Regions from separate parts of the Streptococcus sp. ALY_208 genome, predicted to be linked through region 1. Evidence: predicted binding sites of a transcription regulator. Region 1 holds the regulator's gene; the other holds the start of a gene.
What was found. Region 1 encodes Rex, which represses fermentation and respiration genes when NADH is low (regulators of the CRP and FNR family bind a similar motif). Its sites were predicted from a motif close to TTGTGAANTANTTCACAA; they were not measured.
Positions count from the first base shown of each region.

Region 2: a site for Rex is predicted at 1,642-1,659, ahead of AC4HAI_RS02205 (NAD(P)H-dependent flavin oxidoreductase). Genes of this name have one in related genera too.

Region 1 is NZ_JBZFUI010000005.1:176,327-180,752, reverse strand. Features, by position in the region: gene AC4HAI_RS06565 (PTS fructose transporter subunit IIABC) at 1-367, shown strand, start outside; gene radC (RadC family protein) at 461-1,144, shown strand; gene AC4HAI_RS06555 (gamma-glutamyl-gamma-aminobutyrate hydrolase family protein) at 1,141-1,836, opposite strand; gene AC4HAI_RS06550 (redox-sensing transcriptional repressor Rex) at 1,865-2,500, opposite strand; gene AC4HAI_RS06545 (DUF1831 domain-containing protein) at 2,606-2,959, opposite strand; gene AC4HAI_RS06540 (cysteine desulfurase family protein) at 2,962-4,077, opposite strand; gene AC4HAI_RS06535 (ribose-phosphate diphosphokinase) at 4,080-4,426, opposite strand, start outside.
Region 2 is NZ_JBZFUI010000001.1:443,458-447,883, reverse strand. Features, by position in the region: gene AC4HAI_RS02210 (glycosyltransferase family 8 protein) at 1-401, opposite strand, end outside; gene AC4HAI_RS02205 (NAD(P)H-dependent flavin oxidoreductase) at 582-1,562, opposite strand; gene AC4HAI_RS02200 (NtaA/DmoA family FMN-dependent monooxygenase) at 1,690-3,009, opposite strand; gene AC4HAI_RS02195 (TetR/AcrR family transcriptional regulator) at 3,157-3,708, shown strand; partial or broken gene AC4HAI_RS02190 (TMEM175 family protein) at 3,842-4,135, opposite strand; gene tnpA (IS200/IS605 family transposase) at 4,317-4,426, opposite strand, start outside.

The sequences.
Region 1 (4,426 bases):
AGCAGTAATGGCTGGTGGTATGGTACCGCCATTGGCTGTCTTTGTGGCTACTCGCTTATTCCCTGCTAAGTTTACACAAGAAGAACGTGATTCAGGTTTGACTAATATTGTTATGGGCTTATCATTTATCACAGAAGGCGCTATTCCATTTGGTGCTGCTGACCCAGTTCGTGCTATTCCTAGCTTTATGGCTGGTTCAGCTCTTACAGGTGCCTTAGTTGGTCTATCAGGCATTAAGTTGATGGCTCCACACGGTGGTGTATTCGTTGTTGCTCTAACGACTAACTGGTGGCTCTATCTTGTCTATGTCGCTATTGGTGCTATTGTATCTGGTATACTCTTTGGAGTGTTACGTAAGGCAAAATAATTTAAGAAATAAATAGTAGAAATGGTTAGAAATTTTTATTTCTAACCATTTTTTTGATTTTATTTTACGAATATATAGATGGAGGATATTATTATGTATACTATTGGAATTTCAAATGATGCCTTAAAGCCCAGAGAGCGTTTAATGGCTCAAGGGGCAGAAGAACTCAGTCATCAGGAACTATTAGCGATTATATTACGTACTGGGACAAAAAAAGAGCCAGTCTTATCTTTAGCTAATCATATTATTAGTCAGATGGATAGCTTGGCTGATTTTCGTCAACTCTCTTTAAAAGAGTTGCAAAAGCTTGATGGTATAGGACCTGTGAAAGCTATAGAAATCAAGGCGATATTAGAATTTTCAAGACGTGTCAACAATGCAGTGCCTGAAAAGCGTGAGCGTATCCTTTCTAGCAGTCAATTGGCCAAAAAAATGATTGAGGAGTTGAGAGATAAAAGGCAGGAACATTTAGTTGCTCTTTATTTAGATACCCAGAATCGTTTGCTCAAGCAGCAAACGATCTTTATTGGCAGTGTTCGTCACTCTATTGCTGAGCCACGTGAAATTCTTCATCATGCTTGTAAGTTGATGGCGACTTCACTGATTGTTGTCCACAATCATCCTTCGGGGCAGCCACGTCCTAGTCATCATGATATTGATTTTACCGAAAAAATAAAACGATGCTGTGACGACTTAGGAGTAGATTTCCTAGATCACATCATCGTTGGTAGTAAAAGTTATTATAGCTTTCGAGAAAGGAGTGACTTGATTCTTTAGAGCTCGTTAACAAAATAATCAAAGAGCTGTTGATCTGCAGAGCGATGATTTAAAAGTAATTCAGGATGCCACTGAACTCCCATGAAATGGATGTCTGGATTATTGGATTGAACAGCCTCTATTGTTTTATCATCAGGATCCATAGCTATCACATCTAAAAATGGTGATAATTCTTTGATACTTTGATGATGAAAAGAATTTATTTCTGTGGTTTTTCCATAAAATTCCGCTAGTTTTGAGTCCTCTTTGACAGACATACGATGGTAGAGGTAGTCACTAGGTTCATCTTGCCAATGATTTTCAATCGCCTGGTTGAGGCTTCCCCCCAGTGCCACATTCATCAGCTGGGTACCACGACATACTGAAAAAATAGGTTTTTCTTGCCGGATTGCCTCATCAATGATAGCAAATTCAAAGATGTCCCGTTTTCGTAAAAAGTCATCATCACTTGCAGTATTTTCTTCATGATAGAAGTCTGGGTCAATGTTTTGACCTCCGATTAAAAGAATTTTATCTACCTTTTCGACATAATCTTTAGCCTCTTGGGGGGGTCCTATAGGAATAAGCAGAGGAAGTCCACCTGCACGTTGTACACCCTGGATAAATCCTGTTGGTGCATAACTCCACATAATACCTGTATTGGGATTGGGTCTTTCATTTGTTGTAATACCAATAATTGGTTTAGGGGCCATAGACATCCTCCTTTAAATGTTTTTTCTATTAATCCTGATTCATAAAATAGAGTAGAGTTTGTAATTCACTGGTTAAATCGACATACTGGACAAAGACACCTTTAGGTAGATCTAAATTGACAGGTGAGAAACTCAAGATCCCCTTGATACCAGCTTCTACTAGCTGTTCAGATACTTCTTGAGCCTTGATGCTAGGTACTGTTAGGATAGCTGTTTGGCAGTCTGAATTTGCCAGTTTTTCCTTAAGGCTTGAGATGCCATAAATAGGAATATCATCAGTAGTTTTAGTGCCTACCAGCTCATTATCATCTGTATCAAACGCCATGATGATTTTCATTTTATTGCGCTCATGGAAGCGATAGTGAAGAAGTGCTCTTCCCATATTGCCACAACCTACTAGAGCAACATTGGTAATAGAATGATCATGGAGAATATCTGCAAAGAAGTTCATCAATTTTTTGACATCATAGCCGAAACCTCTACGACCGAGCTCACCAAAATATGAGAAATCTCTACGTACGGTAGCTGAGTCAACACCAATTGCTTCAGCAATTTGTTTAGAACTTGCTTTTTCAATATTTTCTGCGTTAAAGCGCTTAAAAATTCTATAGTAGAGTGAAAGTCGTTTTGCTGTCGCTTTAGGGATGGATTTGTCAATGGCCATATGATCAACTCCTAATTTCATTTAAAATTCAACTAGATTATAAACTAAGTTTGTGAAAACTGCAACAAATTAACTAATATAAAAAACCTATAAATAATATAGGTTTTAGCTATCAACTCTTTCTTTTGTAAAAATATCGCGTTCTACGAGACTGTCCATTAGAAAATAAAATTTATCTTGGATAATGTTCAGCTTGTCATTTTTAAAAATATTGACCTGACGTAGCCCTGACTGGTCTGTAATGATTAATTTAAAGGAAGTGAGGTCTTTATTGACCGTGAGCTTCAAAGGAAAGCCATTACCAGAATTAGGCACTTCTTCGAGAAGTCTATTCAGTTCATAGTGACCAAGCTTGTTTTGTTCAAAAGTAGTATCAATTAACGTATACTTTCGGACATTACTTGTAAGGGTGTAACGATATAGGCAATCATCAAGGTGGATAGTTTTTTCAAAAGCCATTGTTAAGAAAGTATCTCCTTTAATTTAGTAGTGAGTTGTTCAACATCTTGTGGCAGGGTTTGATCTGAGAAGCTGATTCGAATGGATTCATGAAGTCTATCTGAATCATTACCATAGTAAGCAGCAAGTACATGACTAGGATCAACAGTGCCGGCTGTGCATGCTGATCCTGTTGAGACAGCTATCCCAGATAGATCCAGCTGGGTTAGAAGGAGGCCATTATTGCTAGATGGAAAACCAATATTGACAACATAGGGTAGCGTATTATCTGTGCCATTGAGGTAGTAGTCCATATTAGCTAGATTAGATAAGAGTTGTTCTCTTAAATTACTGACATGTTGGTAGTGGTTAGTCATATCTTGATAGGCTTCTGTCATAGCTTGAGCCATACCAGCTATCCCTACCATATTTTCTGTGCTTGCTCGTCTTTTATCTTCTTGCTCACCACCATGTAGGAGAGAATCCATATGTAGAGGGTGAGTATAGAGAAATCCAACTCCTTTAGGTCCATGAAATTTATGAGCAGAAGCAGATAAGAGATCAATCCCTAGCTTTTCTGGATAAATAGCAATTTTCCCCATGACTTGAACGGCATCAACATGAAAGACAGCTTGATGGTCAGCCAATAATTCTCCAAATTCTTGAATCGGAAGGAGATCACCAGTTTCATTGTTAGCAAACATGGTACTAACGAGAATGGTATCGTCTCTCAAAGCTTCTTTGAGGCTGTCTGTAGTGATTTTATTTTGGTCATTTGGCTGGAGATAAGTCACCTCAAAACCAAAACGGCTTTCAAGGTATTCCATGGTGTTGAGAACAGAATGATGCTCAATAGCTGTTGTGATAAGATGCTTTCCTTTATTTTGATTAGCAAGAGCATAGCCTTGTATAGCGGTATTATTAGCTTCTGTACCGCCCGATGTGAAGATAATATTTCTAGGCTGAGTTTCGAGAAGTTCAGCAATAGTCTGTCGATTGTCTCGGAGTAAGTGACTGGCTGTACGTCCATAATTATGGATACTTGAAGGATTTCCAAAATTATTGGTCATTACATTGGTCATGGTTTCGATAACACCAGGGGTTAAGGGAGTTGTGGCAGCATTATCGAGATAAATCATCATCAATTGTCCTCACTATCTGCAGTATAAGTAAAGAGTGGGCTGAGCGGTTTGTGATTATGGATGCGTGTAATAGCATCTCCAATGAGTGAGCTAGCTGAGAGATAGGTTACATTGCTACAGATATTTTCTTTCGTTGCGACTGAGTCTGTGACAAGAATCTCTTTAATAGGAGCAGTTTCTAAGATATCAGATGCACCGCCTGCAAATAGACCGTGACTGGCGACAGCATAGATGCTTGAGGCTCCCTCACGTTCAACAATTTTAGCAGCTTCGGCTAAGGTTTTACCGGTATTTAAAATGTCATCAATCAAAATAGCTTTTTTACCGGTTACTTCACCAATGATAT
Region 2 (4,426 bases), on a different contig from region 1:
GCATTATGACTGGCTGCGGCATAGAGATCTTGCCCCAGATCTTGCTGGTAAAACTCTCTAAAATCATTGAGACAGAGGATATCTGCATCCAGATAGAGAATCTTGTTCATATCTTTCGGTAAAAACTCGTGCGCCAGAAGACGATAATAAATAGTATCAGGATAGCGATCTGTCGTCGGGGCATCCTTGAAAGGTTGATCCCCTACAATAATAGGATGGTAATGATAATCTAACGTTTGACAAAAACGAGCTAGCTGGTCGTTCTTCGTTAGGAGTGTTTTTTGCAGAAGATAAACATGCACCTCAGCAGCAGATAGATTTTGCTTAACAGAATAGAGCGTTACTTTAAGCTGCTCGACATAGGCATCATCGACAGTGAACAACAAATTGACTGGCTCCATAACTCAATTCCTTCTTTTTAATACTAGTGTCATTGTAACACGCTCAACCTAAAAATAAAATACGAGTAGAATGATTGCCCAAATGATAGCTACAAAAAATTCTATCCAAACTCGGATAGAACTTTTATACAAATCTTGTGCTATTTGGAAAGCCAATAGACACTAATATTTCTCCATGAGTTATACCAAATCTGCAATCCCGCTCATGAGCTTATCCATAATAACAGAAACAGGTTCGATTTTATCGATCATTGAGATACCAAGTCCAAAGGAGGCAAAACCCTTGGTCAGATCGCCAAAGAGCATGCCATCGCGCATGCCATCGTATCCCCGTTGCACTTGGAAAATTTCTTCTTCTGTCGCACCGGCTTTACTCATTTTCAAGAGTTGATTTGGAATATCCCCCGGCAATGAACGATAATAGGCGGGCATTGTACGGTAGAGTAAGAGGTCTGAGGCATCAGCTTTCAAAGCCATCTCCTTGATGTTTTGCGCTAAGATAGACTCTTCTGACATCATAAAGGCAGTACCGACAAACAGTCCTTCTGCACCAAGGGCAAAAGCGGCCCGTGCAGTTCGGCTATCAGCAATACCACCTGCTGCCATGACTGGCACACGCCCTTTAGCTGCATCAACAATCATAGGGACGATTGAGAAGGTTCCGATGGCCTTGCCTGGAACTGTCCCGCCTTCATCAAAGCCAGTCGCCACAATGATATCAGCACCGCCTTGGATGGCTTCTTCCGTATTTTCAACCGTTGGATTTTCGGCACGAAAGACAATTTTGATGCCTTTGTCTTTAATTTTCTTTGCCCAAGTAGCAGAAAACTCTCCACCCCAGATAGCGACTTCTACGCCTTCTTCAGCCATAAGATCAAGCATCGGTTCTGTAAAAATATCAGTCAGCTCATATCCAGGAGAAATATTGATTCCCAGCGGTTTATCCGTAATGCCACGTGCAATATGGATTTCACGGCGCATATTTTCAATCGTTTCTTCTACTGTTTTTGCCGCAACTTTTTGACCAGCACTGATACCAAGGACACCCAGACCGCCAGCTGCGCTGACTGCACCTGCATATTTCCCATCAGTTAACCAAGCCAAGGGTCCCTGAATGATCGGCTTTTCAATGCCTAAGATTTCTGTTACACGATTTGTCATAAGCATACCTCAATTCATAAATCATTTTTGCTATGGTATCGCTTTCACCCCAACTGGTCAAGAGGCAGTTCAACCATTTTTGTCACTTAAATGACAAAAGAAGACCATCTGTCACCTAATCTTCTTCTCACACACCATATTGATAAGGGAGTCCCAGATTTTCACGGAGAGTATCCCCTTCATATTCTGTATGGAAGAGCCCTCGTTCTTGTAAAATTGGAACAACCTCATCGACAAAGCGCTTAAGATCTGTTTCATAGACATCAGGCATAACCCAGAAGCCATCGGCAGCGCCGCTTTCAAACCACTCGGTCATGTGGTCAGCAATGTCTTCTGCTGTCCCTACTGCTGCAGGGTGGTAGTCGATAACTGAGTGGTAAACCACTTCACGAAGAGTCCAGCCTTCACGCGCCACCCGGATGATATTTTCAGTCCGTGGGTCACTGTAGGGCGTAATAGCCACGCTATCTAGAATTTCAGGATTGATAGGCTTTTCAATATCAGCCATAGTAAAGTTAACGCCCAGGGCATAGCCGATATGAGCGACTCGTTGGTAGAAGGTCTCCTCATCGATCCATCTGGCATGACGCTCCAGAGCATCTTTTTTACTATCACCGATCAGGGGCATAACTCCTGCGATAAAGGCAATGGCATCAGCCTTTCTACCATTAGCAACCGCAGCCTGACTAAGTGCCTGGCGCATAGCTTTCCCCTGATCAACCGTCCAAACCTCTCCAACATAGACATCAGCTTCCTTCCCAGCAAAGGCCACACTATTGCTGGAGCCACCTGAGTGAAAAATCGGTGGTTGCCCCTGTTTTGATGGGGGGATTGGTAAGGTTCCAGAGGTCGACACATAATCCCCCTCAAAAGAAATAGACTTAACCTTATCATAGTCCGCAAACACTTGCTTGTCAGGATCCAATTCCAGCGCATCTTCCCCCCATGTGGCCCATAATCTTTGAACTGCCTCGACAAATTCACTGGCTTTTCCGTAGCGGTCAAAGCTAGACGGCAGGTTTACGCCGTAAGCATTAGCACTGACCCCATTGGCACCGGTTACAGCATTCCAAGCCGCACGACCCTTACTGATAGCATCCAGTGTCTTGAATTGTCTAGCGACTTCATAAGGATTGTTCCAAGAGGTCGCCCTGGTAATCCCTAGGCCAATATGCTTGGTTTGACTGGCAATGACCGTCGCAATCAGCAAAGGATCCATCCCCATAGTCTGCATATCTGCATCTGTCACTGCCTTGGTCCCAGGGAAATCACCAAAGAACATGAATTGAAACTTCCCTTTTTCCGCTAGCTGCGCCGCTTTGACATCTACCGAAATATCTGGATAGTCGGTCATATGAACCTCTGGATCCATCCAAGATTTAAAATTTAAGCCTGCTGCACCAAACATAGACAGTCCTAGTAACATCTGTTTCTTAGTTTCTGTCATCTTAATCTCCTATCTCCTCTTACACAATCATTGAAGAGATCTTTCCCTTTTAGTATAATAAATATATTACACTTGTCATTTAAATGAAGCAATAAACAGTTATTTGCTATCTGTCACTTAAATGACAGTATTGAAAGGACTGTCATCTTGAAAAAAGACCTACGCTTTGAAAAAACTGAAAAAAATTTGCAAGAAGCCTTTTTAGAGCTCCTTAAAACCAAAGAGCTGGCTAAAATTTCTGTCAAAGAACTTTGCCAAAAAGCCCAAGTCTCTCGTAACGCCTTTTACCAACACTATGAAACCAAGGAACATCTCTACGACAGCCTACTTCAAGAAATTTTAATTTCAATGGAAGAAGCCTGCCGTCCAGTAGCCAAGGATCTCAACCATATCACTCCTGCAGAAAGTCGACTTTTTCTGGACAACATTATACTAGCTGTCGAAAAAAATCGCTTCATCATCCATCAGCTGCTAACCAGTCAGCCAGCTAGTTTTTCTGCTGCCTTCCAAGGGATGATTGTCAATGCCAACTTAGATGTGACTAACTCAGCTAGCCTTTTTATTGATCCTGCTGGTATTCACACCTTTGCCGGCGCCCTAGTAGCCTTTATTCGCTACTGGCTCCTTGAGACCGATCTGAGCCTTGAAGAGGCGCAGGATAAACTCTATACCATTGTTGGAGACATCAGACTAGTCTAATCCATTTCCTCTCATGTCTAAAGGCCTCGTTCATCATGAACGGGGCCTTTAGGTTATCTTCATTCATTTAGTTACCTTTTCAATCTCACATAGCTGATGTCGCTTAGCTCAGACTTTTATCAAGCCATAAAGGTCACTTTAATTCTTCGACATTTGACCAAGTCACACAAATTGAAACCCAAATGGTAATCATGCCATACATGACTTGGGCAAAATGATTGGTAAAATTAGCGGCAACAATCTTCGTGGTATAGGGAAAAAACGATACAAAAAACAACAAGAGCCGTTGGGTCCACACTGTTAAGTGACTAATTTTAGTTGCTTTGTGCCACAAATTATGAATACCTATCCACATGGTTCCCAGCCAAAAGAAGGATAAAACATAGCTAAAAATGCTAGGCGCAATCTCCCACAATCCCTGAATCGTTAAGGTCTTAGGGACATCTTTGTTATGCGACTCTTAGCATCCCTTTAGTCAAAACCACCCGTGAAAACGGGTGGCTTGTACACCGCCTATAAGGCGTTGAGTGCCAGCTGCGTCTAAAGACGCTAGCTGAACGTTGTTCAGGCTGCTTGATTACTTGACTTATGCCCGTAAAAACGGGCTTTTATCGTGTTCGAAATCCTCCATCTGAAAATGGATCCTCGTATTCTTTTACACTCAACTTATCAAGAGCTATGTCATCCTTCTCTTGATCTCTAATGTATTTCGCTACTG